Linked DNA regions of Paractinoplanes brasiliensis. Each later gene encodes a partner of the first gene's protein in a complex. Links are inferred from orthologs where the notes say so. Each region holds a gene or a part of one and is shown in the gene's direction. Other genes may lie near its edges. The genes, in order: tig and rpsG.

Region 1 (13,622 bases):
CTCGGTGAAGTTGTAGACGCCGAGCGGGATGGCCGTGGCCAGCAGCGGCGCCATGTCGCCCAGCCCGTCGACCAGCAGGTCGAGCTTGAGGTGCGGGAAGGCGAACGCGATGTCCCGCGCGGCCGCTGTCACGTCGGGCACCGACATGGCCCCGCCGGCCCAGCCGATCGCGGTGCCGACCAGCAGCGCGGCCAGCCCGATGGGGAAGTTCCAGGGCAGCTTGATGTCGGTGAGCAGGCCGATCAGCAGCAGCGCGAACACCGGCAGCGCGATCCAGGCGTAGTTCCACATGGTCGCGGCCGGGTTCATCGAGATGAACGTGATCGAGATGCCGGCCAGGGTGCCGAGCAGCGCGGCCCGCGGGGTGTACTTGCGGATGTACGGGCCCACGAACGCGCCGATCAGCACGATCACGCCGATGATGAACGCCCATGCGATGCCGGCCGTCCACGCCTGCACCGGGTTCCCGGTGCTCAGATAGATCGGCAGCATGATCACGAAGATCACGATGAACATGTGCGGCACGCTCGGCCCGTACGGCAGCGCCGTCACGTCGGAGCGGCCCTCGCGCGCGGCCAGCCGCCGGGCCAGGAACGTGTAGTAGACGTTGCCGGCGACCAGAGCGATGCCGAGCGCGGGCAGGATCACGCCGAAGACGTCCGAGGCCGGCATCCGGATGACGCCGATGCACAGCGCGGTCAGCGTGAGCACGTTGACCAGCACGTTGACGCCGAAACCGAAGAAAGCGTTGGTGTCCCCGCGCACCCAGTACGGGGTAGAGGTCGTCGTCATTTCTGCTCCTGCGACGAGAGGGCGGCCAAGAGAGTGGGGGAGTCGGCGACCCAGCCGAAGATCCCGCCCTGGGCGGCGATCATCTGCAGGCCGACGCGCTGGAATTCCGGGAAGTACGAGCCGACGCAGTCGGACAGGACGAGACAGTCGTAGCCGCGGTCGTTCGCCTCGCGGACCGTGGTGTGCACGCAGACCTCGGTCGTGACCCCCGTGACGACCAATTTCGTGACGCCGAGCTTCTCGAGGATCTCGGCCAGTTCGGTGGCGTAGAAGGCGCCCTTGCCCGGCTTGTCGACGACGATCTCGCCCTCGGCCGGCGCCAGCTCGTCGACGATGTCGTGGCCGTACTCCCCGCGTACGAGGATCCGGCCGAAGGCGCCTTTCTCCCCGATGCCCCCGCGCGCCAGCTTGGAGGGCGGGCAGTCGGACAGGTCGGGCAGATGCCCCTCGCGCGTGTGAATGATCGGCAGGCCCGCCGCTCGCCAGGCCGCCAGCAGGGCGCTCAGCGGCTCGATCGTGCGGCTGAGCTGGGACACGTCGTTGCCCAGGCTCTCGCCGAAGCCGCCCGGCAACAGGAAGTCGCGCTGCATGTCGATGACGAGCAGGGCGGTTTCCGCTGGTTCGAAGGTGAAAGGGTTCGGTAGTGCGTTGATGGAAGGCATCGGTCAGACCTCCGTTGCCGCGATCACGTCGTCCGAGGTGGCGACGCAGCCGAAGACGCCGCCCTGCATGGTGACCATGTGCAGCGCGGCGGTGTGGTTGGACGGGTCGGTGGCTCCGGTGCAGTCGCTGAGGATCAGGCACTCGTAGCCGCGGTCGTTGGCCTCGCGCATGGTGGTGTGCACGCAGACGTCAGTGGTGATCCCGGTCAGGATCAGGTGCGTGATGCCGTGCGTACGCAGCACGAGGTCGAGGTTGGTGGCGTAGAACGCGCCCTTGCCCGGCTTGTCGACGATCACCTCACCGGCCATCGGCGCGACCTCGGGCACGATCTCCCAGCCCGGCTCGCCCTTGATCAGGATCCGGCCGCAGGGCCCGTCGCTGCCGATCTCGGCCCCGATCCGCGCCGAGCGCCAGCGCTTGTTGGGCGGCAGGTCGGACAGGTCGGGGTCATGGCCCTCGCGCGTGTGGATCACGAGCATGCCGTTCTTCCGGGCGTGGTCGAGCAGCCGGGCGGTGGCCGGCAGCCCGGCCCGGGTCAGTTCGATGTCGTAACCCATCGAGTCGACGTATCCGCCCTTGCCGCAGAAGTCGGTCTGCCAGTCGATGCAGAGCAGCGCCGTCTTGGACACGGGCACCGAGCCGTCGTACGGCCAGAGGTAGGGGTTCGCTTTCACCGGGCCGATGCGTGCGGTCATGAGCGCTGTCCTTCCGAGCGGTAGTTCCGCCAGCCGCCGCCGGCGGTGATGTCGGGAGCGTCGGTCACCGCGTACGCCTCGCAGAGGAACCCGGTGACCTCGGTGCCGTCCTGCAGGGCGACGCGACCCAGCGACAGGGGCGCCGCGATGCCGGTCAGGAACCCGCCGACCTGCGCGACGGGCAGTTGCCAGAGCTCGACCTCGATGGCGGCTCCGCCCTCGCCGCGCACCAGGCCCGGCGCGCCCGAGGGCAGCAGGTGCAGGCGGTAACAGGGCGCCGTGCGGGTGACGCCGAGCAGGGTGGCGCCGCGTTCGAGCAGTTCGTGGTTGCGCGGCTCGCCGCTGAGGTGCAGCCCGGCGACGGCGAGCGTCATGGTGTCGTTCTTGGTTCTCTCCCACTGCGACGCGGCGAGCAGCGCCAGCGTGTCGTCGCTGAAGGCCGGCCCGAACAGGGTGATCGAGGCGGGCCGCCCGTCCTCGGTGAACCCGTGCGGGACGGTCACCGCGGCCATGTCGAGCAGGTTCGCGAACTGGGTGTACCGGCCCAGGATGAGATTGCGCCCGATCGGGTCCTCGGCGATCTCGGCGTGCGTCCAGGTCGTGCCGATCGTCGGCAGCACAAGCACGTCGACCTGCTCCCACATGCGGTCGGCCGCGTGCTTGAGCTCCTGCAACCGGTGCTGGGCCCGGAACGCGTCGGCCGCCGTGAACCCGCGACCGGTCTCCAGCACGGCCCGCGTCACCGGCAGCACCGACTCGGGGTGCGCGGCCAGGAAGTCACCGAGGTCGGCCAGCCGCTCGGCCACCCACGGACCCCGATAGAGCAGGTCACCGGCCTCCAGCAGCGGTCCGATGTCGACAGCGGCATCCCCGCCGAACCGCGCGAAGGCCTTCTCCTGCCCCGCGTCGGAGAAAAAATCAAGCGTTTCCGGTACGCCGACACGGGGCCGGGCGATCAGCGGCCGGTTCCCTTCCCGCGACCACGGATCCTCCCGTACGCGTCCCCGCGCGACCCGCGTCACCCGTTCGGCCGTCGTCACGTCGCGGGCGAACACCGAGACGCAGTCCAGCGAGCGGCAGGCCGGCACCACCCCGAGCGTGCTCAGAAGCCCACGCGTCGGCTTGACCCCCACGATCCCGTTGAGCGCCGCCGGCACCCGCCCCGACCCCGCCGTGTCGGTGCCGAGCGAGAACGCCACGGTCCCGTCCGCCACCGCCACAGCCGACCCGGAACTGGACCCGCCCGAGATGAGCCCGCCGCCGAAAACACTTTCCGGATTCCCGTACGGGGATCTCGCGCCGGTCAGTCCCGTGGCGAACTGGTCCAGGTTGGTCTTGCCGACCACGACCGCTCCCGCGTCGACCAGCCGCTGTACGACCGGGGCGTTCCGATCAGGGGTGTACGCGAAGTCCGGGCAGCCCGCCGTGGTCGGCAGCCCTGCCACGTCGATGTTGTCCTTCACCGCGAACGGCATCCCCGCCAGCGGCAGCCCCGGATCGACCGCCGCGGCACGTTCCCGCAGCTCGTCCGGGCCGACCAGCGAGATCCACACCCCGTCGGCCGCCCGCGCCCGCTCCACCACCGCATCGACATCCACATCGTCGATTGTCGACAATTCTGTTTCGCCCAAGGCGACGCTTTGTAACGGCCCGATTTCGCCCCGCTCACCAATCCGCCCGGCCCGCCCCTCGCTTGGCCGCCCTTCCCCCGGCTTTCCTCGTCTCGACCTGGGCTTTGCTCGACGCGCTGGGCCGGGGCGGCGGGCGGGTTGGGGCGTGCTGGCACACTTCAGGCGTGAGCAACGGGGAGCTGCGGTCGTACAGCCTCGTGGAGCTTGCCGTCGAGCGGCTCAGCCACGAGATCCTGAGCGGGCGCGCCGAGCCAGGGGAACGGCTCGTCGAGGAGCAGCTCACCCGGCGGCTCGGCATCAGCCGGGCGCCGCTGCGGGAAGCCATGCGGCTGCTCGCCCAGCAGGGCCTCGTCGAGCACATTCCGCGGCGCGGCGCCCGGGTGGCCACGCTCTCGGCCGACGACGTGCGCGAGCTCTACGACGTCCGTGACGTCTTGGAGCGGCATGCCGTCGCGACCATGCCGGCCAACCCCGACCTGACGGCGTTACGGGCGGCGCTGGAGGTGATGCGCAAAGCCACCGAGGCCGACGACCGCCTGGAACTGGCCAACGCGCACCGCCGGTTCCACACCGAGGTGGTGGCCCTCGGCGGCAACCGCCAGCTGGCCGACCTGTACGGCTCGGTGCTGGTGCGCATCCAGCTCTACATGGCCGTCAACATGCGCCGCGAGGCCGAAGCAGCCCGCGCCGAGGACGGCGTCCTCCGCCACGAACGCCTCTTCGCCGCCGTCTCCGCCAACGACGCCGCGGAGATCCTCGCCGCGTTGAGCAGTCACGGCGCCCGGACCTACCTCAGCTGAACGCGTCGCCCTGAGTGACGGCAAGTTACCCACACGGTGTGATTTAAGGGTCCGCTAATAGACGCTCATCTACACACAGGCTAGTTTTTCGGGCGGGTATCTGGACTGAATCCACTCCAGAAGCTCCCGGCCGCGGCACCACCGGCCGAGACGCGCGGCGCCGGGTGGCGGCCCGGCGCCGCGCCCCCGGCGCTCCAGCGTGCCCCGCGGTTCGCCTGCGCTTCTTGAGTGTGGCCCGCGGTTCGCCCGCGCCTCTTTCGGCGCGTCCTTGCGCTGCGCCCACATCCCCTTCCGGCCTGCCCCGCGTGTCACTTGCCAGCGCTTCCAGTGCATCTCCCCGGTGCCGTCCAGCCGGCTTCCCGGCCGCCCGAGGACGAACACGCCGCACCCCCGCTCGCGGGCGCTCGTGTGGTCGGGCCCCTGCCCGCACCCCGCCTCACCCGGCGGCGTCAGATGTGGACTCGCCTCACCCGTCGGCCGCCACGTTCTGTGGCGGCGCTCTTCTGCCGGACCACCGGGTAACGTCCCGGCGCTCGCGCTACGGCCGTGACCCACCGGCCACGTCGCGAGGAACCCCGAGGACTGGCCGCTTGCGGTTGCCGGTCTCGACGAGGCGTACGGAGGAAGGGTTGGCTCGTCGTTTCTACAACATAGCTGTACAGTTCTGCTGTGCAAGTACAGCGGAAGGAATAACGATGCGGCTCACGAAGCACGCCCACGCCACGGTTGTCATCGAGGACGCCGGGCAGCGGATCCTGATCGACCCGGGCACCTTCACGCCGGATGCCGCGGAACTGCTCGCCTCGGCGACGAGCGTGCTGGTCACTCACGAACACTTCGACCACTTCGCCGTCGATGATGTTCGAGCGGCCCTCGCTGCCCGCCCTGACCTGCGAGTTTGGGGTCCCGCGCCGGTGGCGGCGGCGCTCGGGGAAACCGGCGACGGACGCGTGGCGACCGTGACCAGCGGCGACGTCCTGGACGTGGCCGGCATCGAGGTGCGTGTCTTCGGCGGCGACCACGCCCAGATCCACGACGGCATCACGGTCCCGCACAACGTGGGCTACCTCGTCGGTGGACGCGTGTTCCACCCGGGGGATTCCTACGCGGTGCCGCCGGCGCCGGTGGACACGTTGCTCGTGCCGGCCGGCGGTCCGTGGGTGAAGGTCGGGGAGGCCATCGACTTCATCGCGGCTGTCGCGCCGCGCCGGACCGTGCAGATTCACGACGTCATGCTGAGCGAGATCGGCCGTGCGTCGACCGCGATGTTCCTGGGCGAGAAGGGGCTCACCGGAACGCCGATGCTCGTGCTCGGATCCGGCGAATCCGTCGAGATCTGACCCGCTTGCTCCTCGCCGGCCGGCCCGCTACCCGTCGCTGCGGCTTGTTTCGCGCGGGCCGCCGTTCCTGGCCGTTGGTCGTGGTTTCTCGCCGATGCCGGCGGCTGCTTCCGTCATCCGCCGGACGACAAGCGGTCGAGCAGGGTCGGCACGGCGTTGAGCATCTCGCGCTCGGCGGGAGTCAACCGTGTCCCGATCGCCTCGGCGACCCACTGGCGGCGCGCGAGCCGATTGGCCTCCAGCGCGGCGGTTCCGGCCTCGGTGAGGGTGATGAGGAAGGCCCGGCGATCATCCGGACTGGCCTCGCGCCCCACCAGGCCCAGCGCTTCGAGTTCCGCGACTGTCCGGCTCATGCTCTGGTGTTTCACGCCGCGGTGGGCGGCCAGTTGAGCGATCGTCTGGGGACCCTCGCGTTGCAGGGTGCTGAGCGTCTCGGCCCGGGTCGGCGGCAGGGTGTCGGCCTGTGTACGGACACGGCGAACGAAACGGCCGACAGATTGCCGGAGCCGCTCGGCGATCTCCTCGTCCGGATCCGATGCCATCGGCTCAATCTACAGCGACGCTGTGGATGTGGGCGCTGAGCAGCGCCATGTGGAGCGGGCGACGAGAATCGAACTCGCGTAATCAGTTTGGAAGACTGAGGCTCTACCATTGAGCTACGCCCGCGTAAACCCCGCCCTGAGGCGGGGTCGCCGGGGATAGCTTACTTAATCAACTCCCGCCGACGCGAACCGGATACGCCACGAGGTGACTCCAGCGCACGCGGGCGGAAGCGGACCGCATACACTGGCCGTCGCCACGGGGTGTGGCGCAGCTTGGTAGCGCACTCGCTTTGGGAGCGAGGGGCCGTGGGTTCAAATCCCGCCACCCCGACTGATACCAACTGTCGCAGCAACAAGGAGTACGCCTGTGAAGAGCACCGTCGAGACTCTGAGCCCGACCAGGGTGAAGCTCGCCATCGAGGTGCCGTTCGACGAGCTCAAGCCGAGCCTGCAGAAGGCGTACCGGGAGATCGGCGCGCAGGTGCAGGTGCCGGGCTTCCGTCGCGGCAAGATCCCGGCAGCGGTCATCGACCAGCGTGTCGGGCGTGGCGCGGTCCTGAACGAGGCGGTTCAGGAAGCGATCCCGCAGCAGATCCTGGCCGCCGTGCGTGAGCACGACGTGAAGACGCTGGGTCGTCCCGAGGTCGAGATCACCGAGTTCGCCGACAACGAGCCGTTGAGGTTCACGGCCGAGGTCGACGTCCGGCCCGAGATCACCGTGCCCGACCTGAAGACCATTTCGGTGACGGTTCCGGCGGTCGAGATCGGCGACAACGAGATCGACGAGCAGATCAACGGCCTGCGTGAGCGTTTCGCCACGCTGAAGACCGTCGACCGGCCGGCCGCCGAGGGCGACTACGTGCAGCTCGACCTGAAGGCGACGGTCGACGGCCAGGAGGTTCCGGGCGGCTCGGCGACCAACATCTCGCACGAGGTGGGCAGCAAGCAGCTGCTCCCGGGTCTCGACGAGGTGCTGGTGGGCCTGGTCGCGGACGCCGATGCCCAGTTCACCACGCAGCTGGTGGGTGGCGATTTCGCGGGGCGGGACGCCGAGGTCGAGGTCAAGGTCCGCAGCGTCAAGGACAAGCAGCTGCCCGAGGTCGACGACGACTTCGCGCAGATGGCCAGCGAGTTCGACACGCTGGAGGAGCTGCGTAACGACCTGCGCGAGCGGCTGACCAAGGTCAAGAAGGTCGAGCAGATCTACGCGGCCCGTGACGAGGCGCTCAAGCAGCTGGTCGAGGCGGCCGACATCCCGGCGCCCGAGGGCGTCGTGAAGGACGAGGTCGAGGGCCGCAAGCAGGCCATGACCGACCAGCTGGAGCGGATCGGCGCGACCCTGCAGGACTACCTGACCTCGGAGGACAAGACCGAGGAGCAGATCGACCAGGAGCTGACCGAGGCCGCCGTCGAGGGCGTCCGCATTCAGCTGCTGCTCGACACGATCGCCGACGCCGAGGACGTTCAGGTCTCCGACGACGAGTTCGGTCACGAGATCGTGCACCGGGCGCAGCGGGCGCAGATGCAGCCGCAGCAGTACTACGACCAGCTCGTGCAGTCGGGCGCGGCGGCCGCCGTGTTCGGCGACGTGCGCCGTGGCAAGGCACTGGCCTCGGTCATGGAGCAGGTCGAGATGAAGGACTCCGAGGGCACGGTCCTCACGCTCGACGACCTGCGGGCCGCCTCCGAGGACGACCACACCGGCCACAACCACTGAATCTCCGGACCGCGATCGCCTCCCGGGGCGATCGCGGTCTTTTGGTTTTCCTGGAGCGCCCTGCGCTGTCAGCGAACACCTGCCCGAGCGGGAAGCTGATGCGCAATCGACCGGTTAGGTTGGTCGTACGACGGACAACTTGCCGGCCGCGGACACCGGGCCGGCACAGTCAGCTGTGAAGGGCTGCCATGACCGATCTTCATCTTCCCGCGAGCCCCGCGCTGCGCGGTGAATCCCTCAGTGGCAACCTCGACGACTCGGTCTTCAACCGCCTGCTGCGTGAGCGCATCATCTTCCTCGGCAGCGAGGTGACCGACTCGGTGGCCAACCGCATCTGCGCTCAGCTGCTGCTGCTTTCCGCCGAGGACCCCGAGCGCGACATTCACCTCTGGATCAACTCGCCCGGTGGCTCGGTCTACTCGGGCATGGCGATCTACGACACCATGCAGTTCATCGATAACGACGTGCAGACCGTAGCCATGGGTATGGCCGCGTCGATGGGACAGCTGCTGCTCTGCGCCGGCGCCCCCGGCAAGCGCTTCTCGCTGCCGCACGCGCGGATCATGATGCACCAGCCCTCGGGCGGCATGGGCGGCACGGCCGCCGACATCGCCATCCAGGCCGAGCAGATGCTGTACACCAAGCGCATGTTCCAGGAGCGAGTCGCCTTCCACACCGGGCAGACTCAGGAGCAGATCGAGCGTGACTCCGACCGTGACCGCTGGTTCACGGCGGAGGAAGCCAAGGACTACGGCTTCATCGACAAGGTGATCACCGGGGCCATGCAGGTCTCCGACGGCGCCGGAACGCTGAACTGAGGAGCTGAACAATGACTGACCTGACCTTGCCCTCCGGGTTCGCGCCGGTGCACAACCGCTACGTGCTGCCCTCCTTCGTCGAGCGTTCCTCGAACGGGATGATGAAGGAGACGAACCCGTACAACAAGATGTTCGAGGACCGGATCATCTTCCTCGGCGTGCAGGTGGACGACGCGTCGGCCAACGACGTGATGGCCCAGCTGCTCACGCTGGAGAGCTCGGATCCCGACCGCGACATCCTCATGTACATCAACTCGCCGGGCGGCTCCTTCACCGCCATGACGGCGATCTACGACACGATGCAGTACGTCCGCCCCGACATCTCGACGGTCTGCCTGGGGCAGGCGGCCAGCGCGGCCGCCGTCCTGCTGGCCGGCGGCACGGCGGGCAAGCGGATGGCCCTGCCGCACTCGCGGGTTCTGATCCACCAGCCGGCCACCGAGGGTGGCTACGGCCAGGGGTCGGACATCGAGATCCAGGCCCGCGAGATCCTCCGCATGCGTACGCAGATGGAGGAGATGATCTCGCGTCACTCCGGCCGCACGCCGGAGCAGGTCCGCAAGGACGTCGATCGCGACAAGATCATGACGGCCGAGGAGGCCAAGGAGTACGGTCTGGTCGACGTCGTGCTCGCGAGCCGCAAGAAGAGCCTGCAGTCGGTGGGCTGAGGCATCATGTCGGGGGCCGGCCGGGCGCAATAAACTGGCCGACCCCTGACACGCCCGTTTTGGGGGGTCGGAGAACGGCACCTTTGCGGGTAACGTCGAGCATGCAGCCTCAGTTACGCGGTTCCGCAGACGATGAGATGGCAACGAGGCAATCAGTCCTCGTGATCAGGGCCGGTGTGAGTCGGCCGATGAGCTCAAGGAGAACGTAGGTGGCACGGATCGGCGACGGCGGCGACCTACTGAAGTGCTCCTTCTGTGGGAAGTCGCAGAAGCAGGTCAAGAAGCTCATCGCGGGCCCTGGGGTCTACATCTGCGACGAGTGCATCGACCTCTGCAACGAGATCATCGAGGAAGAGCTGGCCGAGACCGGCGAGGTGAAGTGGGAAGAGCTTCCCAAGCCGATGGAGATCTGCCAGTTCCTTGACCAGTACGTGGTGGGTCAGGAACAGGCGAAGAAGGCGCTCTCGGTCGCCGTCTACAACCACTACAAGCGGATTCAGGCCGAGTCGAGCGGCGCTCCCGGTGCGGGCAGCGACGTCGAGGTGGCCAAGTCCAACATCATGCTCATCGGCCCCACCGGCTGCGGCAAGACTCACCTGGCGCAGACGTTGGCCCGCATGCTCAACGTGCCGTTCGCGATCGCGGACGCCACGGCGCTCACCGAGGCCGGCTATGTGGGCGAGGATGTCGAGAACATCCTGCTCAAGCTCATCCAGGCCGCCGATTACGACGTGAAACGCGCCGAGCAGGGAATCATCTACATCGACGAGGTCGACAAGATCGCCCGCAAGAGCGAGAACCCGTCGATCACCCGGGACGTCTCCGGTGAGGGTGTCCAGCAGGCGTTGCTGAAGATCCTCGAGGGTACGGTGGCAAACGTTCCGCCGCAGGGCGGCCGTAAGCACCCGCATCAGGAGTTCATCCAGATCGACACCACCAACGTGCTGTTCATCGTGGGTGGCGCGTTCGCCGGGCTGGACCGCATCATCGAGTCCCGCGTCGGTCATGGCGGTGTCGGCTTCGGCGCTCACCTGCGGTCGATCTCCGAGCGGAACACCGATGACATCTTCAGCCGGGTGATGCCCGAGGACATGCTGAAGTTCGGCCTGATCCCCGAGTTCATCGGTCGTCTGCCCGTCATCACCACGGTGCGTAACCTCGACCGCGAGGCTCTGATCAAGATCTTGACCGAGCCGCGGAACGCGTACGTGAAGCAGTACCAGCGTCTCTTCGAGCTGGACGGCGTCGAGCTGGAGTTCGACTACGGCGCGCTCGAGGCCATCGCCGACCAGGCCATGCTGCGCGGCACGGGCGCCCGCGGTCTCCGCGCGATCATGGAGGAAGTGTTGCTCTCCGTGATGTACGAGGTGCCCAGCAACCCCGACGCCGCTCGTGTGGTCATCACGCGCGAGGTCGTGCTGGAAAACGTGAACCCGACGATCGTCCCGCGCGAGTTCGTGGGCCGCCGGCGCCGCGAGCGCGAGGAAAAGTCGGCCTGACCCATCCCGTACGCGGGTGTGTCGTCACCAGACGCACCCGCGCGCGTGGCATATGGTCCGACCCGCGCTACGCCGCGGTGATCGCCGGCCCAGCCGTGCCACGTGATCACTCGGCCTCGGGCTGCGCTTTCTGCCGCCGGGTGAGCGTCTCGATCACCGTGGCCGCCCAGCGGATGTTCAACTGCTCGTACATCCGCCCGGCCATGAGCGTGAGGTACGGGCCCACTTCGTCGCTGTCGCGCAGGTATTCGTCTTCGCTGCGCCCGTCGAGCAGTCGATCCCGCAGTTGGTCGTAGCGGGCCAGCTTCTCCCTCGATCGGGTTTCTCGCGCCCGCGCCGCCTCGACGAGGGTGGCCGGTTCACCGGTCCGGTCGGCGGCTTGCAGCTTGACGAGCAGTTCGTCGCGCATGGCCGGGGGCTTGGACGGCCGGCGCCCGAATGCGCGCAGTTCGTCGAGTCCTTTTTCCGTCATGGTGAACACACGTTTGTTGGGCCGCCGGGTTTGTTCGACGACGCGCGCCTCGACCAGACCGTCCCGCTCGAGCCGTTCCAGGTCCCGGTACAGCTGCTGGGGCGTGGCCGTCCAGTAGTCCGCGACCGCCACGTCGAACCGCTTGGCCAACTCGTACCCGGACGCCTCGCCCTGAGACAGGGCGGCCAGCAAGGCATGGCGCAGTGACATCTGGACTTCCTTCCGCGCGGCCAGTTAAGTTAATCCGCACCTAATCAATTTGTTGAGTATAGGGGCCGCGCCGTGCACCCGTTCCGAGCCGCCATCGAGTCCCGTGACGTGGAGGCCGCCCTGGCTCTCCTGCACGAGGACGTCGTCTTCCGAAGCCCAGTCGTCTACACCCCCTACCGCGGCCGCTTTGCCGTGGCCCCGATCCTCCGTGCCGTGATCCACGTCTTCGAGGACTTCGAATACACCCACGAGCTCGACGACGCCCCGTCCCACGCGCTCCTCTTCAAGGCCCGCATAGGCGACAAGCACCTCGAAGGCTGCGACTTCCTCCACGCCGGCCCCGACGGCCAGATCACCGAGTTCACCGTGATGATCCGCCCCCTGAAGGGCATCCAGGCCCTTGCCGAAGCCATGCAGTCCCGCCTGACATGACCACCGTCAGCGAGATCGACCCGGCGCCTGCGCTCGTGACCCTTGCTGACCTCACCCCCGTCCACTACCGCGAGTCCTTCACCCTCCCCATCACGTCGCCGTCCTCGGCCCTCCCCATCACGTCGCCGTCCTCGGCCAGCCCCATCACGTCGACGTCCGGGGTGGGCCCGGCGCGCACAGCCGAGCAGTGGGCCCGCCTCGTCCTCGAGCGCGCCCCCTGGAAAGCTCGAGCCCAGATGCTGACCGCCTGGACCCTCCTGGGCATCCCGCTCGCTCCGCCGTGGTCACGCACTCAGGTGCTGGGCTGGCGCATCGTCCGCAACACGCCGGCCGCGATCGTCCTCGAGTCCCGCGCCGCCCTCGGCATCACCGCACGTCTGGTCTTCCATACCTCCGGAACGCACCTGACACAGGTGATGTTGGTCCGCTACGACCACCGGCCCGGTCGTCTCGTCTGGTCTCGGCTGGCCCCCGGACATCGTCGGTTCATCCGCTCCCTGCTGTCTCGTCTCTGACCCTTCATCACTGCCCCTCCTGACCGTCCGCTGCCCCTCCGGCCGTCGGCTGCGCTGCCCCTTCGGCCGTCCGCTGCGCCTCGTAACCATCCGCTGCCCCTTTCTGACCATCGCTGCCCCTTCCTGACCTGAGTCGCACCGCCTCGGTCACCTGCGCCTCGCAATCCTGACCCTGGCACGGAGCTGTGCCCAGATACTTCGGTACTGGGTCGAGGGGCTACTTCCGGCGGTTGGCCGACGGTGGCTCCGCTCGTAGGCTTCCTTCATGCGAGTAGCGGTGTGTCAGGTGAATTCACGGGCCGATCGGGAGCACAACCTGCAGGTTGCCCGGGGTCTGCTCGACCGTGCCGCGGCCGCCGGCGCCGAGCTGGCCGTGCTTCCGGAATACGTCGACTACCTGGGCCCCGGCAAGACAGCGCCCAAGCCGGAAGGCATCGACGGCGAGTTCGCGCAGTTCTTCGCCACCGCGGCGCGCGAGCTGGGCATCTGGGTGCACGCCGGCTCCTTCCACGAGGCCGGCCCCGACGAGCACCGCACCTACAACACCTCGCTGGTCTTCGATCCGCGCGGCGAGCTCATCACCGTCTACCGCAAGATCCACCTGTACGACGTGGAGATCGCGGGCCGAGTCTCCTACCAGGAGTCCCGCTCGGTCGCTTCCGGCGACAAAACCGTCTCGGCTGACATCGCCGGGGTCCGCACCGGCCTGTCCATCTGCTACGACCTGCGATTCCCCGAGCTCTACAGGCGCCTGGCCGTCGACGGCGGAGCTCGCATCCTGATCGTGCCGGCCGCGTTCATGCTGCACACGGGCCGCGACCACTGGGA
Region 2 (15,150 bases), 660 kb from region 1 along the record:
CGAGGCGAAGGGCTTTCTGACCGGCTCGGCGTGGATCAGGCGGGGCCGTCGGCTGGCCTGGGCGGGCATAGTGCTGGCGCTCACGTCACTGGTCATCGCGTCGATCGCCGGCCTGCTGCACCTGGCCGGCCCGGCGGGCGCCGACTTCTCGCCAGGCACCGACTGAGGCGGGGTGCGGCCGGTCCCGTACGGGTGACATGCTCTTGTCATGACGGTCCCGCCCTCGCCCTACCAGCAGGCCGTGCCCCCGCCGCCGCCCTCGGGCCGCTGGCGCCCGGAACGGGTCGACGTGCTCCCGGGCACCGAGTTCAGCCTGGTCCAGCTGCGGGTCGAGCCGATCACCTCGGGCCTGGCCATCGGTTCGCTGATCGCCGGGATCGGGTCGATCCTGGCTGCACTGCTCGTGCTCTGCTTCGGCGTGGCCGGTTCGGCGGCCGGCTGGGGCGGCTGGGTCTCGGGCGCCTTCACACTGCTCAGCGTGCTGGTGGGCGGGGGAGCGATCGCGCTCGGCGCGGTGGCCCGCCGACAGATCCGCACGTCCGGCCAGACCGGGCAGGTGCGGTTCACCGGCGCCGGCCTGGGGATGTCGGGGATTGTCTGCGGCGCGTGTGGCGCGGGAATTGCTCTGCTGTCTCTTGCGTTGACTCTGGTGTTGCAGATCTCGGCTTGAGCCACGCTGTTCACCTGCCGATACGGCACCGCGGCGTTGCTGCCGCAGGGCACCCGGTACACTTGCATCGGAGATATCCGTCGCGCGATCCCAGTGCTCATTTTGACCTGGGTGCTCGGGGTGGGTAATCTTTCCCTTCGTGCCCGGGCTTGCCCGGGCAACTCGTGCGTGCGCCCGAGTCCGCGTCAAGCGACTCGGCGGCGCTACGCCGAGCCGGCACCCCCCTCGGGGTGTCGACCAAGACAAGACCCGGTGCGCGTTGACAGACGCGCGGCGGGACCGTGAGCCGGACGACACGCCCGACCGCGGGTGCCGGACAGTCCTCCCGGGCGGGGGGATTGACCAGCACATAGGCAGACTCAAGACGGTGCGGCCGCCTAGGAAGCGGCCGAAGGGAGCGGAGAAACCCGGTGCCCACGATCCAGCAGCTGGTCCGAAAGGGCCGTCAGGCTAAAACGAGCAAGACCAAGACGCCGGCGCTGAAGGGTAGCCCTCAGCGGCGCGGCGTGTGCACGCGCGTGTACACCACCACCCCCAAGAAGCCGAACTCTGCGCTGCGCAAGGTCGCTCGTGTGAAGCTCAGCAGCCAGATCGAGGTGACGGCGTACATCCCCGGCGTCGGCCACAACCTGCAGGAGCACTCGATCGTGCTCGTGCGTGGCGGCCGTGTGAAGGACCTGCCGGGCGTCCGCTACAAGATCGTCCGTGGTTCGCTGGACACCCAGGGTGTCCGCAACCGCAAGCAGGCTCGCAGCCGTTACGGCGCGAAGAAGGAGAAGAGCTGACATGCCGCGCAAGGGCCCCGCTCCGCGCCACCCAGTGGTCGCGGACCCGGTTTACAACTCGCCGCTGGTGACCCAGCTGGTCAACAAGATCCTGGTCGGCGGCAAGCGTCAGCTCGCTGAGCGCATCGTGTACGGAGCCCTCGAGGGCTGCCGTGAGAAGAACGGCACCGACCCCGTGGTCACGCTCAAGCGCGCCATGGACAACGTCAAGCCGACCCTCGAGGTCCGCAGCCGCCGCGTCGGTGGCGCGACCTACCAGGTTCCGGTCGAGGTCCGCACGCCGCGTCAGACCACCCTCGGTCTGCGCTGGCTGGTCCAGTACTCCAAGGCCCGCCGCGAGAAGACCATGATCGAGCGCCTCCAGAACGAGCTGCTCGACGCCAGCAATGGCCTCGGCGCTGCTGTCAAGCGGCGCGAGGACACCCACAAGATGGCGGAGTCCAACAAGGCCTTCGCGCACTACCGCTGGTAAGACCCGCTCGGCCCGGCAGCCGCCGGGCCGCGGTGCAAGTCGTACCGGTCCACGAGACGACGACGAAGAAAAGTAGGGATTGAAGTGGCCGCCGCAGACGCGCTCGCCAACGTACGCAACATCGGCATCATGGCGCACATCGATGCTGGTAAGACCACGACTACTGAGCGAATCCTCTTCTACACCGGCATCACGTACAAGATCGGTGAAGTCCACGATGGCGCCGCCACCATGGACTGGATGGAGCAGGAGCAGGAGCGCGGTATCACGATCACTTCCGCCGCCACCAAGTGCGAGTGGAAGGGCCACACGATCCAGATCATCGACACGCCCGGCCACGTCGACTTCACGGTCGAGGTGGAGCGGTCGCTGCGTGTGCTGGACGGTGCGGTGGCGGTCTACGACGGCGTGGCCGGCGTGGAGCCCCAGACCGAGAACGTGTGGCGCCAGGCGGACAAGTACCACGTCCCCCGGATGTGCTTCGTCAACAAGCTCGACCGGACCGGCGCCGACTTCTTCCGCTGCGTGCAGATGATGATCGACCGGCTGAACGCCACCCCCCTGGTTCTGCAGATCCCGATCGGGCTCGAGGGCGACCACATCGGCGTCGTCGACCTGGTCGAGATGCGTGCCCTCACCTGGCGCGGCGAGACCCAGAAGGGCGAGGACTACGCGATCGAGGAGATTCCGGCCGACCTGGCCGACTCCGCGGCCGAGTGGCGCGAGAAGCTGATCGAGACCCTGGCCGATGTCGACGACGCGGTCATGGAGAAGTACCTCGAGGGCGAGGAGCTCTCGGTGGGCGAGATCAAGGCCGCCATCCGGCGTGCCACGATCGCCAGCAAGGCCAACCCGGTGCTGTGCGGCTCGGCGTTCAAGAACAAGGGCGTTCAGCCCATGCTCGACGCCGTGGTCGACTACCTGCCGTCGCCGCTGGACATCCCGGCCATCGAGGGCACCGCGACCGACGGTGAGACCCCGATCCAGCGCAAGCCGTCGAACTCCGAGCCGTTCTCCGGCCTGGCGTTCAAGATCCAGACGGACAAGCACCTCGGCAAGCTCACGTACGTCCGGGTCTACTCCGGCACGCTCGACTCCGGTTCCCAGGTGGTCAACTCCACCAAGGACCGCAAGGAGCGGATCGGCAAGATCTACCAGATGCACGCGAACAAGCGTGAGGAGCGCGCCACCGCGCAGGCCGGCGACATCATCGCCGTCCAGGGTCTCAAGCAGACCACGACCGGTGACACGCTCAGCGACCCGGCGAACCCGGTCATCCTGGAGTCGATGACCTTCCCGGAGCCGGTCATCCAGGTCGCCATCGAGCCGAAGACCAAGTCGGACCAGGAGAAGCTGGGCACCGCGATCCAGCGTCTGGCCGAGGAGGACCCGACCTTCCGCGTCTTCAACGACGAGGAGACCGGGCAGACGATCATCGCCGGCATGGGCGAGCTCCACCTGGACATCCTGGTGGACCGCATGCGCCGCGAGTTCAACGTCGAGGCGAACATCGGTAAGCCGCAGGTGGCGTACCGTGAGACGATCCGCGGCACCGTGGAGAAGTACACGTACGTCCACAAGAAGCAGACCGGTGGCTCCGGCCAGTACGCGAAGGTCGTCGTCACGATCGAGCCGCTGCCGCTCCAGGCGGACGGCCCGACCTACGAGTTCGTCAACGCCGTGACCGGTGGCCGCATCCCCAAGGAGTTCATCCCCTCGGTGGACGCGGGCGCGCAGGACTCCCTGCAGTACGGCGTTCTCGCGGGCTACCCGCTGGTCGGCGTGAAGTTCACGCTGGTCGACGGTCAGTACCACGAGGTCGACTCGTCCGAGATGGCGTTCAAGATCGCCGGTTCGATGGCAATGAAGGAGGCGGCTCGCAAGGCCGACCCCGCGCTGCTCGAGCCGATGATGTCCGTCGAGGTCACGACGCCCGAGGACAACATGGGCGACGTGATCGGCGACCTCAACTCCCGCCGTGGCATCATCCAGTCGATGGAGGAGCGCTCCGGCGCCCGCGTCGTCAAGGCTCTGGTGCCGCTGTCGGAGATGTTCGGCTACGTCGGCGACCTGCGGTCCAAGACCGCCGGCCGGGCCAGCTACAGCATGCAGTTCGACTCCTACGCCGAGGTCCCGCAGGGCGTCGCGAAGGAGATCATCGCCAAGGCAACAGGTGCCTGATACCTGCGCTTGATCGATGAGGCGCGTGCGGTCCGTCGAGGGCCGCACGCGCACGAGCAGTCGACAGAGTCCCCATCGCCTTATCGGGCGTGCCGGGCGCAAGTAATTCCACAGTCCACAGGAGGACACAAGTGGCGAAGGCGAAGTTCGAGCGGACTAAGCCGCACGTCAACATCGGCACCATTGGTCACATCGACCACGGTAAGACGACGCTGACTGCGGCCATCACGAAGGTCCTGCACGACGAGTACCCGGACCTCAACCCGTACACCCCGTTCGACGAGATCGACAAGGCGCCGGAGGAGAAGGCCCGCGGCATCACGATCTCGATCGCACACGTCGAGTACCAGACCGCGGCGCGGCACTACGCGCACGTGGACTGCCCCGGCCACGCTGACTACATCAAGAACATGATCACCGGTGCCGCCCAGATGGACGGCGCGATCCTGGTGGTCGCCGCGACCGACGGCCCGATGCCGCAGACCAAGGAGCACGTGCTCCTGGCCCGCCAGGTCGGCGTTCCGTACATCGTCGTCGCCCTGAACAAGAGCGACATGGTGGACGACGAGGAGCTGCTCGAGCTCGTCGAGCTCGAGGTCCGCGAGCTGCTCAGCACCTACGAGTTCCCGGGTGACGACCTGCCGGTCGTGCGGGTCTCGGCGCTCAAGGCGCTCGAGGGTGACAAGGAGTGGACCGGCAAGCTCCTCGAGCTGATGAACGCGGTCGACACCGCGATCCCGCAGCCCGAGCGCGAGACCGAGAAGCCGTTCCTCATGCCCATCGAGGACGTCTTCACGATCACCGGCCGCGGCACCGTGGTCACGGGTCGCGCCGAGCGCGGCATCCTCAAGCCGAACGAGGAGGTCGAGATCGTCGGCATCCGCGAGAAGTCGACGAAGACCGTCTGCACCGGCATCGAGATGTTCCGCAAGCTGCTCGACGAGGCCCGCGCGGGCGAGAACGTCGGTCTGCTGCTCCGCGGTATCAAGCGCGAGGACGTCGAGCGCGGCATGGTCGTTGTGAAGCCGGGCACCACGACTCCCCACACGGAGTTCGAGGGCCAGGTCTACATCCTCTCGAAGGAGGAGGGCGGCCGTCACACGCCGTTCTTCCAGAACTACCGCCCGCAGTTCTACTTCCGCACCACGGACGTCACCGGCGTCGTCACGCTGCCCGAGGGCACCGAGATGGTCATGCCGGGCGACTCCACCAGCATGTCGGTCAAGCTGATCCAGCCGATCGCCATGGAGCAGGGCCTGAAGTTCGCGATCCGTGAGGGTGGCCGCACCGTCGGCGCCGGCACGGTCACGAAGATCAACGCCTAGGGGCCGCTGACCCCGATTAGCATTGCCGGCCTCAATCCGGCATACTAGTCAGGTTGCGTCCGAGCGGGGTGGTCAGCTGCCTTGTGCAGGTGACCACCCTCGCCGGGTGTCTGGGTGTGTTTACGAGCCACCCGTTCGGGCTGTGAAGAGCCCGGGGCACCTCAAGATCCCCGCGATCTGGATAGCTGCTGTGCGCAGTTCTCTGAGGTACAACGCGACACGCCCGACCGCGGGGGTCGGACAACGCAGGATCAACGGTCCTGCGGGCATGCGAGAGCCACCGCTCTCGCACGTAGCGGCATCGAGAGAAGGAAACAGAAGCCACCATGGCGGGACAGAAGATCCGCATCCGGCTCAAGGCCTATGACCACGAGGTCGTCGACTCCTCGGCTCGGAAGATCGTCGAGACGGTGACGCGTACCGGGGCGCAGGTTGCTGGCCCGGTGCCGCTGCCCACGGAGATCAACCGTTTCTGCGTCATCCGCTCGCCGCACAAGTACAAGGACTCGCGCGAGCACTTCGAGATGCGCACGCACAAGCGGCTGATCGACATCATCGACCCGACTCCCAAGACGGTCGACTCGCTCATGCGCCTCGACCTGCCGGCTGGCGTCGACATCGAGATCAAGCTGTAGGGATCTGCGACTGATGGACAGGCAAGTTAAGGGGATCCTGGGCGCCAAGCTCGGCATGACCCAGGTCTGGGACAACAACAAAGTCGTCCCGGTGACCGTGGTGCAGGCCGGCCCTTGCGTCGTGACCCAGGTCCGCACAGATGAGAAGGACGGCTACGCCGCCGTCCAGCTGGCGTACGGTGCGATCGACCCTCGGAAGGTCAACAAGCCCGAGGGCGGCCACTTCGCGAAGGCCGGTGTCTCGCCCCGGCGGCACGTCGTCGAGCTCCGCACGACCGATGCCGGCGAGTACGAGCTCGGTCAGGAGGTGACGGTTGACACGTTCGCCGTCGGCACCTCGATCGACGTCACGGGCAAGACCCGCGGTAAGGGTTACGCCGGTGTCATGAAGCGGCACGGCTTCCACGGTCTCAAGAGCAGCCACGGTGTCGAGCGCAAGCACCGCTCGCCCGGCTCCATCGGCGCCTGCGCGACCCCGGGTCGCGTCTTCAAGGGCGTCCGGATGGCCGGTCGCATGGGTAGCCAGCGCTTCACCGTGCAGAACCTCACCGTGCAGGCGGTCGACACCGAGAACAACCTGATCCTGGTCAAGGGCGCTGTGCCCGGACCCAAGGGCGCGCTCGTTCTCGTCCGCACCGCGGCGAAGAAGAAGGGCGGCGCCAAGTGAGCTCGGTTGACGTGATCAACGTTGAGGGCAACAAGGCCGGCTCGGTCGAGCTGCCGGACTCGGTGTTCGACGTCCAGGCCAACATCCCGCTGATGCACCAGGTCGTCGTGGCCCAGCTCGCCGCCGCCCGTCAGGGCACGGCCAAGGCCAAGACCCGCGGCGAGGTCGCCGGTGGCGGCAAGAAGCCGTACAAGCAGAAGGGCACCGGTCGCGCCCGCCAGGGCTCGATCCGCGCGCCGCAGTTCACCGGTGGTGGCGTCGTGCACGGTCCCGTGCCGCGCGACTACTCGCAGCGGACCCCCAAGAAGATGAAGGCCGCCGCCCTGCGTGGGGCCCTCTCGGACCGGGCCCGCGACGGCCGCGTGCACGTGGTCGAGGCGTTCGTCAGCGGCGACAAGCCGTCGACCAAGGCCGCGATCGCCACGCTGCGCAAGGCCACCGAGTCCACCAAGGTCCTGGTCGTGCTGAGCAGCACCGACGAGCTGAACTGGCTCTCGCTGCGCAACGAGGCGACCGTGCACCTGCTCGAGGCCGGCCAGCTCAACACGTACGACGTGCTGGTGGCCGACGAGGTGGTCTTCACCAAGGACGCGCTCGACGAGTTCCTGGGCGCTGCTCCGGCGACCGCCGAGGGGGAGAACAAGTGAGCACCATCGCCGACCCGCGCGACATCATCATCAAGCCGGTCGTCTCCGAGAAGAGCTACAGCGTTCTCGACCAGAACTGGTACACGTTCCTCGTGCACCCGGACGCGAACAAGACCGAGATCAAGATCGCGATCCAGCAGATCTTCAACGTCCGCGTGCTGACGGTGAACACCGCGAACCGCGAGGGCAAGCGTAAGCGCACCCGCACCGGCTTCGGTCAGCGCAAGGCGACCAAGCGCGCGATGGTCAAGCTGGCTGACGGCGACCGTATCGAGGCCTTCGGCGGCCCGGTCAGCTAAGGGGTTTGTGAACAATGGCTATCCGTAAGTACAAGCCGACCACGCCGGGCCGTCGCGGCTCGAGCGTCGCCGACTTCGCCGAGCTCACCCGGTCCACCCCGGAGAAGTCTCTGCTGGTTCCGCTGCCCAAGAAGGGTGGTCGCAACGTCCACGGCCGCATCACCACGCGGCACCAGGGCGGCGGCCACAAGCGGCAGTACCGGCTGATCGACTTCAAGCGGGTCGACAAGGACGGCGTGCCGGCCAAGGTCGCTCACATCGAGTACGACCCGAACCGCACCTCCCGCATCGCACTGCTGCACTACGCCGACGGCGAGAAGCGCTACATCCTCGCGCCGAAGGACCTGAAGCAGGGCGACCGCGTCGAGAGCGGCCCGGGCGCGGACATCAAGCCGGGGAACAACCTTCCCCTGCGCAACATCCCGGTCGGTACGACGGTCCACGGTGTGGAGCTTCGTCCCGGCGGTGGCGCCAAGCTGGCCCGTTCGGCCGGTGTCGGTATCCAGCTGCTCGGCCGTGAGGGCGCGTACGCCACGCTGCGTATGCCCTCCGGTGAGATCCGGCGGGTCGACATCCGTTGCCGCGCCACGGTCGGCGAGATCGGCAATGCCGAACAGTCGAACATCAACTGGGGCAAGGCCGGCCGCATGCGCTGGAAGGGCAAGCGCCCGACCGTCCGCGGTGTCGCCATGAACCCGATCGACCACCCGCACGGTGGTGGTGAGGGCAAGACCTCCGGTGGTCGCCACCCGGTCAACCCGGCTGGTAAGCCCGAGGGCCGTACCCGCCGCAAGGGCCAGGAGAGCGACAAGCTGATCGTTCGCCGCCGCTACGCCACCCGCAAGCGCGGGTAACGGGAGTTAGAAGATGCCACGCAGCCTGAAGAAGGGCCCGTTCGTCGACGACCACCTGATCAAGAAGGTGGAAGTCCAGAACGAGAAGAACTCGAAGAACGTCATCAAGACCTGGTCGCGGCGCTCGACGATCATCCCCGACATGCTCGGGCACACGATCGCCGTGCACGACGGGCGCAAGCACGTCCCGGTGTTCATCACCGAGGCCATGGTCGGTCACAAGCTCGGGGAGTTCGCTCTGACCCGCACGTTCAAGGGTCACGAGAAGGACGACCGCAAGAGCCGTCGTCGCTAGTCAGTCCACGGACAAGAAAGGGGTCACAGCGATGCCAACGAAGAACGACGCTCCGGCTCTGCCGGGTAGTCGCGCGGTTGCGAAGCACGTCCGCATCTCGCCGAACAAGGCACGCCGTGTGGTCAACCTCGTCCGCGGTCTGCCCGCGAAGGAGGCTCTGACCGTGCTGCAGTTCGCGCCGCAGGCCGCGAGCGAGCAGGTCTACAAGGTGCTCGCGAGCGCTATCGCGAACGCGGAGAACAACGAGCGGCTCGACCCGGACGCGCTCCTGGTCAGCGAGGCGTTCGTCGACGAGGGCCCGACGCTCAAGCGGTTCCGTCCGCGGGCGCAGGGCCGGGCGTATCGGATCCGCAAGCGCACCAGCCACATCACGATCGCCGTCGAGGCGGTCCAGGTCGCCCGGCCGGCCAAGAAGGCTGCCGCGGCGAAGAAGGCGACGCCGGCCAAGAAGGCTGAGCCGGCCGCCGAGACCCAGACGACGGAGGAGTCCGAGTAATGGGCCAGAAAGTTCACCCCACCGGATTCCGCCTCGGTATCTCGACCGACTGGAAGTCCCGGTGGTTCGCCGACAAGCTCTACAAGGACTACATCGGCGAGGACGTCAAGATCCGCCGCATGATGTCCAAGGGCCTCGAGCGTGCCGGCATCTCCAAGGTGGACATCGAGCGGACCCGTGACCGGGTCCGGGTCGACATCCACACCGCCCGGCCGGGCATCGTCATCGGCCGTAAGGGCGCGGAGGCCGACCGGATCCGCGGCGAGCTCGAGAAGCTCACCGGCAAGCAGGTCCAGCTCAACATCCTCGAGGTGAAGAGCCCGGAGTCGGACGCTCAGCTGGTGGCGCAGGGCGTCGCCGAGCAGCTGTCCTCCCGGGTGAGCTTCCGCCGGGCGATGCGCAAGGCCATGCAGTCGGCGATGAAGAACCCGGTCTGCAAGGGCATCCGGGTGCAGGTCTCCGGCCGCCTCGGCGGCGCGGAGATGAGCCGCACGGAGTTCTACCGTGAGGGTCGCGTTCCGCTGCACACGCTGCGCGCCAACATCGAGTACGGCTTCTTCGAGGCCCGTACGACGTTCGGCCGCATCGGCGTGAAGGTCTGGATCTACAAGGGCGACGCCGTGCCCGGCCGCGAGGCCGTGCAGGAGGCGCCCGCGCGTCCGCGCCGTGACCGTGGTGACCGTCCCGAGCGTCCGCGCCGTGGCCGTTCCGGCTCGTCCGGCACGACCGCGGGTGGCACCGAGGCCGGCCGTGCGGCCGCCCAGGCCCGGACCGGGGACACCCCGACCGGTGAGAACACGAACGACGCCGCGGTTGCCGCGGCTCCGGCGCAGGCCGAAACGCAGCAGGAGGGCTGACAGATGCTGATGCCGCGTAAGCCCCCGAAGGGCTTCCGCAAGCCGCACCACCCGGACCGCCACGGCGCGTCCAAGGGCGGCAACCGGGTCGTCTTCGGCGAGTTCGGTATCCAGGCGCTGGAGCCCGCGTACGTGACCAACCGGCAGATCGAGTCGGCCCGTATCGCGATGACCCGTCACATCAAGCGTGGTGGCAAGGTCTGGATCTCGGTGTTCCCCGACAACGCTCTGACCAAGAAGCCGGCCGAGACCCGCATGGGTTCCGGTAAGGGTTCTCCCGAGTGGTGGGTGGCGAACGTCAAGCCGGGACGCATCCTCTTCGAGATGTCGTTCCCGAACGAGACGATTGCGCGCGAGGCGATGCGCCGCGCGATCCACAAGCTCCCGATGAAGTGCCGCATCGTGACACGCGAAGTGGGTGAAAGCTGATGGCAGCGGGCGTTAAGGCATCCGAGCTGCGCGAACTCTCCGGCGAGGAGCTGGTTTCGCGGCTGCGGGAGGCCAAGGCGGAGCTGTTCAACCTTCGCGTGCAGGGCGCGACCGGCCAGCTCGACAATCACCGTCGGCTGCAGGTGGTCCGCAAGGACATCGCGAAGATCTACACGATCATGCGTGAGCGCGAGCTGGGGCTCTCGGTTGCGCCGGATGAGGTGACAGCATGAGTGACGAGAGCACGGCCACGGTCCGCGCGAACCGCAAGGTGCGCGAGGGTCTCGTGGTCAGCGACAAGATGGACAAGACCGTCGTCGTCGAGGTCGAGGACCGTGTGAAGCACGCCCTCTACGGCAAGGTTCTGCGCCGCACCCGCAAGCTCAAGGTGCACGACGAGCAGAACGCGTGCGGCGTCGGCGACCGGGTTCTGCTCATGGAGACCCGTCCGCTGTCGGCCACCAAGCGGTGGCGTGTCGTGGAGATCCTCGAAAAGGCCAAGTGAGTGCGGCTGGGCCGGCTCATGCCGGCCCAGCCCACCAGCGTTCCGCCAAGCTTCGGTCGCTGACCGGAGAACTGGCAGACATAGGAGACAGACGTGATTCAGCAGGAGTCGCGACTGCGCGTCGCTGACAACACGGGTGCGCGGGAGATCCTGTGCATCCGCGTGCTCGGCGGCTCCGGTCGCCGTTACGCGAGCATCGGCGACGTCATCGTGGCCACGGTCAAGGACGCCATCCCGGGCGCCGGTGTGAAGAAGGGTGACGTCGTCAAGGCGGTCATCGTTCGCACCGCCAAGGAGAAGCGTCGTCCCGACGGCTCGTACATCCGGTTCGACGAGAACGCCGCCGTCATCATCAAGGACGGCGGGGACCCCCGCGGTACCCGCATCTTCGGCCCGGTCGGGCGCGAGCTGCGCGACAAGCGGTTCATGAAGATCATCAGCCTGGCGCCGGAGGTGCTCTGACCGTGAAGATCAAGAAGGGCGACACGGTCGTCGTCATCGCCGGCAAGGACAAGGGCGCCAAGGGCAAGGTCATCGCGGCCTACCCGAGGCAGGACAAGATCCTGGTCGAGGGCGTCAACCGCGTCAAGAAGCACGAACGCATCCGCACCACCCAGCGTGGTTCGAAGACCGGTGGCATCGTCACCCAGGAAGCCCCGATCCACATCTCCAATGTGCAGATCGTGGACGACCAGGGCAAGCCGACGCGCATCGGATACAAGGTCGACGAGAACGGCAACAAGATCCGTATCGCGCGTACGACCGGTAAGGAACTCTGATGACTGCCGCCACCGAGACCAAGACGCTGCCCCGTCTCAAGGACAAGTACCGCAACGAGGTTGTCGCGGGCCTGAAGGAGCAGTACAACTACGCCAACCCCATGCAGATCCCCGGCCTGGTCAAGGTCGTCGTGAACATGGGTGTCGGCGAGGCCGCGCGGGACGCGAAGCTGATCGACGGCGCCGTCCGTGACCTCACCACCATCACCGGTCAGAAGCCGCTGGTGCGGCGGGCGACCAAGTCCATCGCGCAGTTCAAGCTGCGCGAGGGCATGCCGATCGGCGCGAAGGTCACCCTCCGCGGCGACCGGATGTGGGAGTTCCTGGACCGGCTGCTCTCGATCGCGCTGCCGCGTATCCGTGACTTCCGCGGTCTGGACGGTCGCAAGCTCGACGGCCACGGCAACTACACGTTCGGTCTGACCGAGCAGTCGGTGTTCCACGAGATCGACCAGGACCGGATCGATCGTCCGCGGGGCATGGACATCACGGTGGTCACGACCGCCAAGACCGACGACGAGGGCCGGGCGCTGCTCAAGCTCCTGGGCTTCCCGTTCAAGGAGAACTGAGCATGGCCAAGAAGGCGCTGATCATCAAGGCGGCCGCGAAGCCGAAGTTCGCCGTGCGTGCATACACCCGCTGCCAGAAGTGCGGTCGCCCGCACTCGGTCTACCGCAAGTTCGGCCTGTGCCGCGTTTGCGTGCGGGACATGGCTCACCGCGGTGAGCTGCCCGGCGTGTCGAAGGCCTCTTGGTAACCCTTACAGCAACACCGCTTCGCCGTAGGCCCGCCTGCGGGAACCCCGGCGAGAAAGGTTGACGAACACCCATGACGATGACGGACCCGATCGCAGACATGCTGACGCGTCTGCGTAACGCCAACCAGGCGTACCACGACAAGGTGACCATGCCCTTCTCGAAGATCAAGGCGAACATCGCCGAGGTCCTCAAGGCCGAGGGTTACATCGCCTCCTGGACGGCTGAGGAGCCCGAGGAAGGCGCTGTCGGCAAGCGTCTGGTCGTTGAGCTCAAGTACGGCCAGAACCGCGAGCGCAGCCTCGCCGGCATCAAGCGCGTTTCCAAGCCCGGCCTCCGGGTGTACGCCAAGTCCGACGAGCTCCCGCGGGTGCTCGGCGGCCTGGGCGTCGCGATCATTTCGACGTCCCAGGGGCTGCTGACCGACCGGCAGGCCCGCAAGCGGAGCGTTGGCGGGGAAGTCCTCGCCTTCGTCTGGTAACTGGAGACTGAGAAACCATGTCGCGAATCGGACGTAAGTCGATCCCGGTCCCGGCCGGCGTCGATGTCACCATCACGGGCCAGACCATCAAGGTCAAGGGCCCCAAGGGCGAGCTGTCGCACACCGTCTCCGAGCCGATCACGGTCGAGCAGGAGGGTGGCGAGCTGCACGTCAACCGCCCCAATGACGAGCGCAAGGCCAAGGAGCTCCACGGCCTCTCCCGTACCCTGGTCGCCAACATGATCGTCGGCGTCACCGAGGGCTACAAGAAGACGCTGGAGATCAACGGCACCGGTTACCGGGTCACGGCCAAGGGCAAGGACCTCGAGTTCGCCCTGGGCTTCTCGCACCCGGTCAACGTCGTGCCGCCGGCCGGTATCACGTTCTCCGTCGAGAAGCCGACCCAGTTCACGGTCGCGGGCATCGACAAGCAGCTGGTCGGCGAGGTCGCCGCCAACATCCGGAAGATCCGCCCGCCGGAGCCCTACAAGGGCAAGGGCGTGAAGTACCAGGGCGAGGTCATCCGCCGTAAGGCTGGAAAGGCGGGCAAGAAGTGATCGCCGCCGACATTTGGGCGAGGTCATCCGCCGGCCGTAACAAGGCACGAAAGGCAGGTAAGAAGTGACCGCCACGCTGCTCAAGCGTCGCAACGGCGCGGGTGCCGCCGCCAAGCGGGCTGTCGGAAAGGCGCGTCGGCACTTCCGGGTCCGTCGGAACCTTCGCGGTACCGCCGAGCGCCCCCGTCTGGTCGTCACCCGTTCCACGCGGCACATCACCGCGCAGATCATCGACGACCTCAAGGGCCACACGCTGGCCTCGGCCTCGACCCTCGACTCGTCCCTGCGGGGCACCGAGGGTGACAAGAGCGCCCTGGCCGGCAAGGTCGGCTCGCTCCTCGCCGAGCGGGCCAAGGCCGCGGGCGTGTCCAAGGTCGTCTTCGACCGCGGTGGCAACAAGTACGCGGGGCGTATCGCCGCGCTTGCCGATGCCGCTCGCGAAGCCGGACTCGAGTTCTAGGAGGAATTGACCAATGCCTGGTCAGCAGCGCCGAGGCGGCGGGTCCGGCGGTAACACCGAGGGTGGCAACCGCCGGGACAACCGCCGTGAGGGCGGCCGCGGCAACGCGCCCGTCGACAAGACCCCGCATCTCGAGCGGGTCGTCGCGATCAACCGTGTCGCCAAGGTCGTCAAGGGCGGTCGTCGCTTCAGCTTCACCGCTCTGGTGATCGTGGGCGACGGCGACGGCACCGTCGGCATCGGCTACGGAAAGGCCAAGGAGGTGCCCGCGGCCATCGCCAAGGGCGTCGAGGAGGCCAAGAAGCACTTCTTCAAGGTTCCGCGGATCGGCGCCACCATCCCGCACCCGATCACGGGTGAGGCTGCCGCGGGCGTCGTGCTCCTCAAGCCGGCCTCCGCCGGTACCGGCGTCATCGCCGGTGGCCCGGTGCGTGCCGTGCTCGAGTGCGCGGGCATCCACGACGTGCTCTCGAAGAGCCTGGGCTCGTCGAACCCGATCAACATCGTGCACGCGACCGTCGCGGCCCTGCGGGGTCTCGAGTCGCCCGAGCAGGTCGCGTCCCGTCGTGGCCTGCCGGTCGAGGACGTGGCGCCGGCGGCCATGCTGGCGGCGCGTGCGGAAGCGGCGGTGCACTGATGGCGCGTTTGAAGGTCACCCAGATCCGGTCCGAGATCGGCCGTAAGCAGAACCAGCGGGACTCCCTGCGGTCGCTCGGCCTGAAGCGGATCAACGATGTGGTGGTCAAGGAGGACCGTCCCGAGATTCGGGGCATGATCTTCGCCGTGAACCACCTCGTGACTGTTGAGGAGGTCGAGTAATGGCGATCAAGGTCCACCACCTGCGTCCGGCGCCCGGAGCCAAGACCCCCAAGACCCGCGTGGGTCGTGGTGAGGGCTCCAAGGGCAAGACCGCTGGCCGCGGCACCAAGGGCACCGGCGCCCGCAAGAACACCTCGGCGGCGTTCGAGGGTGGGCAGATGCCCCTCCACATGCGTCTGCCG

The links.
Region 2: the proteins of tig (region 1) and rpsG are in contact, whole or in part, in a crystal structure (PDB 3GTY), measured with the Thermotoga maritima proteins. The link is inferred for Paractinoplanes brasiliensis from one-to-one orthologs. Residues at the interface, in WP_004081061.1 of Thermotoga maritima: Glu122, Val124, Val129, Leu130, Tyr133, Glu188, Gly259, Ile262, Tyr263, Glu266, Ser270, Glu273, Gln274, Glu277, Arg308, Gln311, Ile312, Ser315, Tyr316, Glu325, Arg329, Arg336, Leu363, Phe366, Trp367, Arg373, Leu377, Arg381, Leu384, Glu387; in WP_004081843.1 of Thermotoga maritima: Lys34, Lys52, Lys55, Glu59, Arg62, Gln63, Glu66, Asn67, Lys69, Val71, Arg95, Ala109, Lys110, Lys111, Gly112, Arg113, Pro114, Glu117, Glu121, Ile124, Ala125, Tyr127, Asn128, Asn129, Thr130, Gly131, Lys135, Asp139, Arg142, Met143.

Annotation. Positions count from the first base shown.
Region 1 is NZ_SNWR01000001.1:2,110,826-2,124,447, reverse strand. Bases 6,136-9,005 are described here. They hold tig (trigger factor), read left to right. Parts: upstream 6,136-6,830; coding sequence 6,831-8,180; downstream 8,181-9,005. Other genes in these bases: C8E87_RS09205 (ATP-dependent Clp protease proteolytic subunit), read left to right, coding at 8,369-8,998; C8E87_RS09225 (MarR family winged helix-turn-helix transcriptional regulator), read right to left, coding at 6,136-6,463. Outside these bases: C8E87_RS09255 (regulator), read right to left, coding at 1-792; C8E87_RS09250 (cysteine hydrolase family protein), read right to left, coding at 789-1,454; biuH (biuret amidohydrolase), read right to left, coding at 1,458-2,150; atzF (allophanate hydrolase), read right to left, coding at 2,147-3,748; C8E87_RS09235 (GntR family transcriptional regulator), read left to right, coding at 3,946-4,581; C8E87_RS09230 (MBL fold metallo-hydrolase), read left to right, coding at 5,277-5,921; more of C8E87_RS09225, read right to left, coding at 6,035-6,135; C8E87_RS09200 (ATP-dependent Clp protease proteolytic subunit), read left to right, coding at 9,010-9,666; ATP-dependent Clp protease ATP-binding subunit ClpX, read left to right, coding at 9,876-11,165; C8E87_RS09190 (PadR family transcriptional regulator), read right to left, coding at 11,272-11,847; C8E87_RS09185 (nuclear transport factor 2 family protein), read left to right, coding at 11,920-12,279; C8E87_RS09180 (hypothetical protein), read left to right, coding at 12,276-12,794; C8E87_RS09175 (carbon-nitrogen hydrolase family protein), read left to right, coding at 13,060-13,622. UniProt on the Bacillus subtilis protein: Involved in protein export. Acts as a chaperone by maintaining the newly synthesized protein in an open conformation. Functions as a peptidyl-prolyl cis-trans isomerase.
Region 2 is NZ_SNWR01000001.1:2,758,499-2,773,648, reverse strand. What follows is about bases 360-3,191. They hold rpsG (30S ribosomal protein S7), read left to right. Parts: upstream 360-1,456; coding sequence 1,457-1,927; downstream 1,928-3,191. Other genes in these bases: fusA (elongation factor G), read left to right, coding at 2,012-3,191; rpsL (30S ribosomal protein S12), read left to right, coding at 1,081-1,455; C8E87_RS12355 (hypothetical protein), read left to right, coding at 360-670. Also shown: C8E87_RS12360 (hypothetical protein), read left to right, coding at 1-166; more of C8E87_RS12355, read left to right, coding at 209-359; more of fusA, read left to right, coding at 3,192-4,108; tuf (elongation factor Tu), read left to right, coding at 4,240-5,433; rpsJ (30S ribosomal protein S10), read left to right, coding at 5,760-6,068; rplC (50S ribosomal protein L3), read left to right, coding at 6,082-6,735; rplD (50S ribosomal protein L4), read left to right, coding at 6,732-7,382; rplW (50S ribosomal protein L23), read left to right, coding at 7,379-7,681; rplB (50S ribosomal protein L2), read left to right, coding at 7,696-8,535; rpsS (30S ribosomal protein S19), read left to right, coding at 8,549-8,830; rplV (50S ribosomal protein L22), read left to right, coding at 8,862-9,326; rpsC (30S ribosomal protein S3), read left to right, coding at 9,326-10,183; rplP (50S ribosomal protein L16), read left to right, coding at 10,187-10,612; rpmC (50S ribosomal protein L29), read left to right, coding at 10,612-10,845; rpsQ (30S ribosomal protein S17), read left to right, coding at 10,842-11,117; rplN (50S ribosomal protein L14), read left to right, coding at 11,211-11,579; and 9 more genes.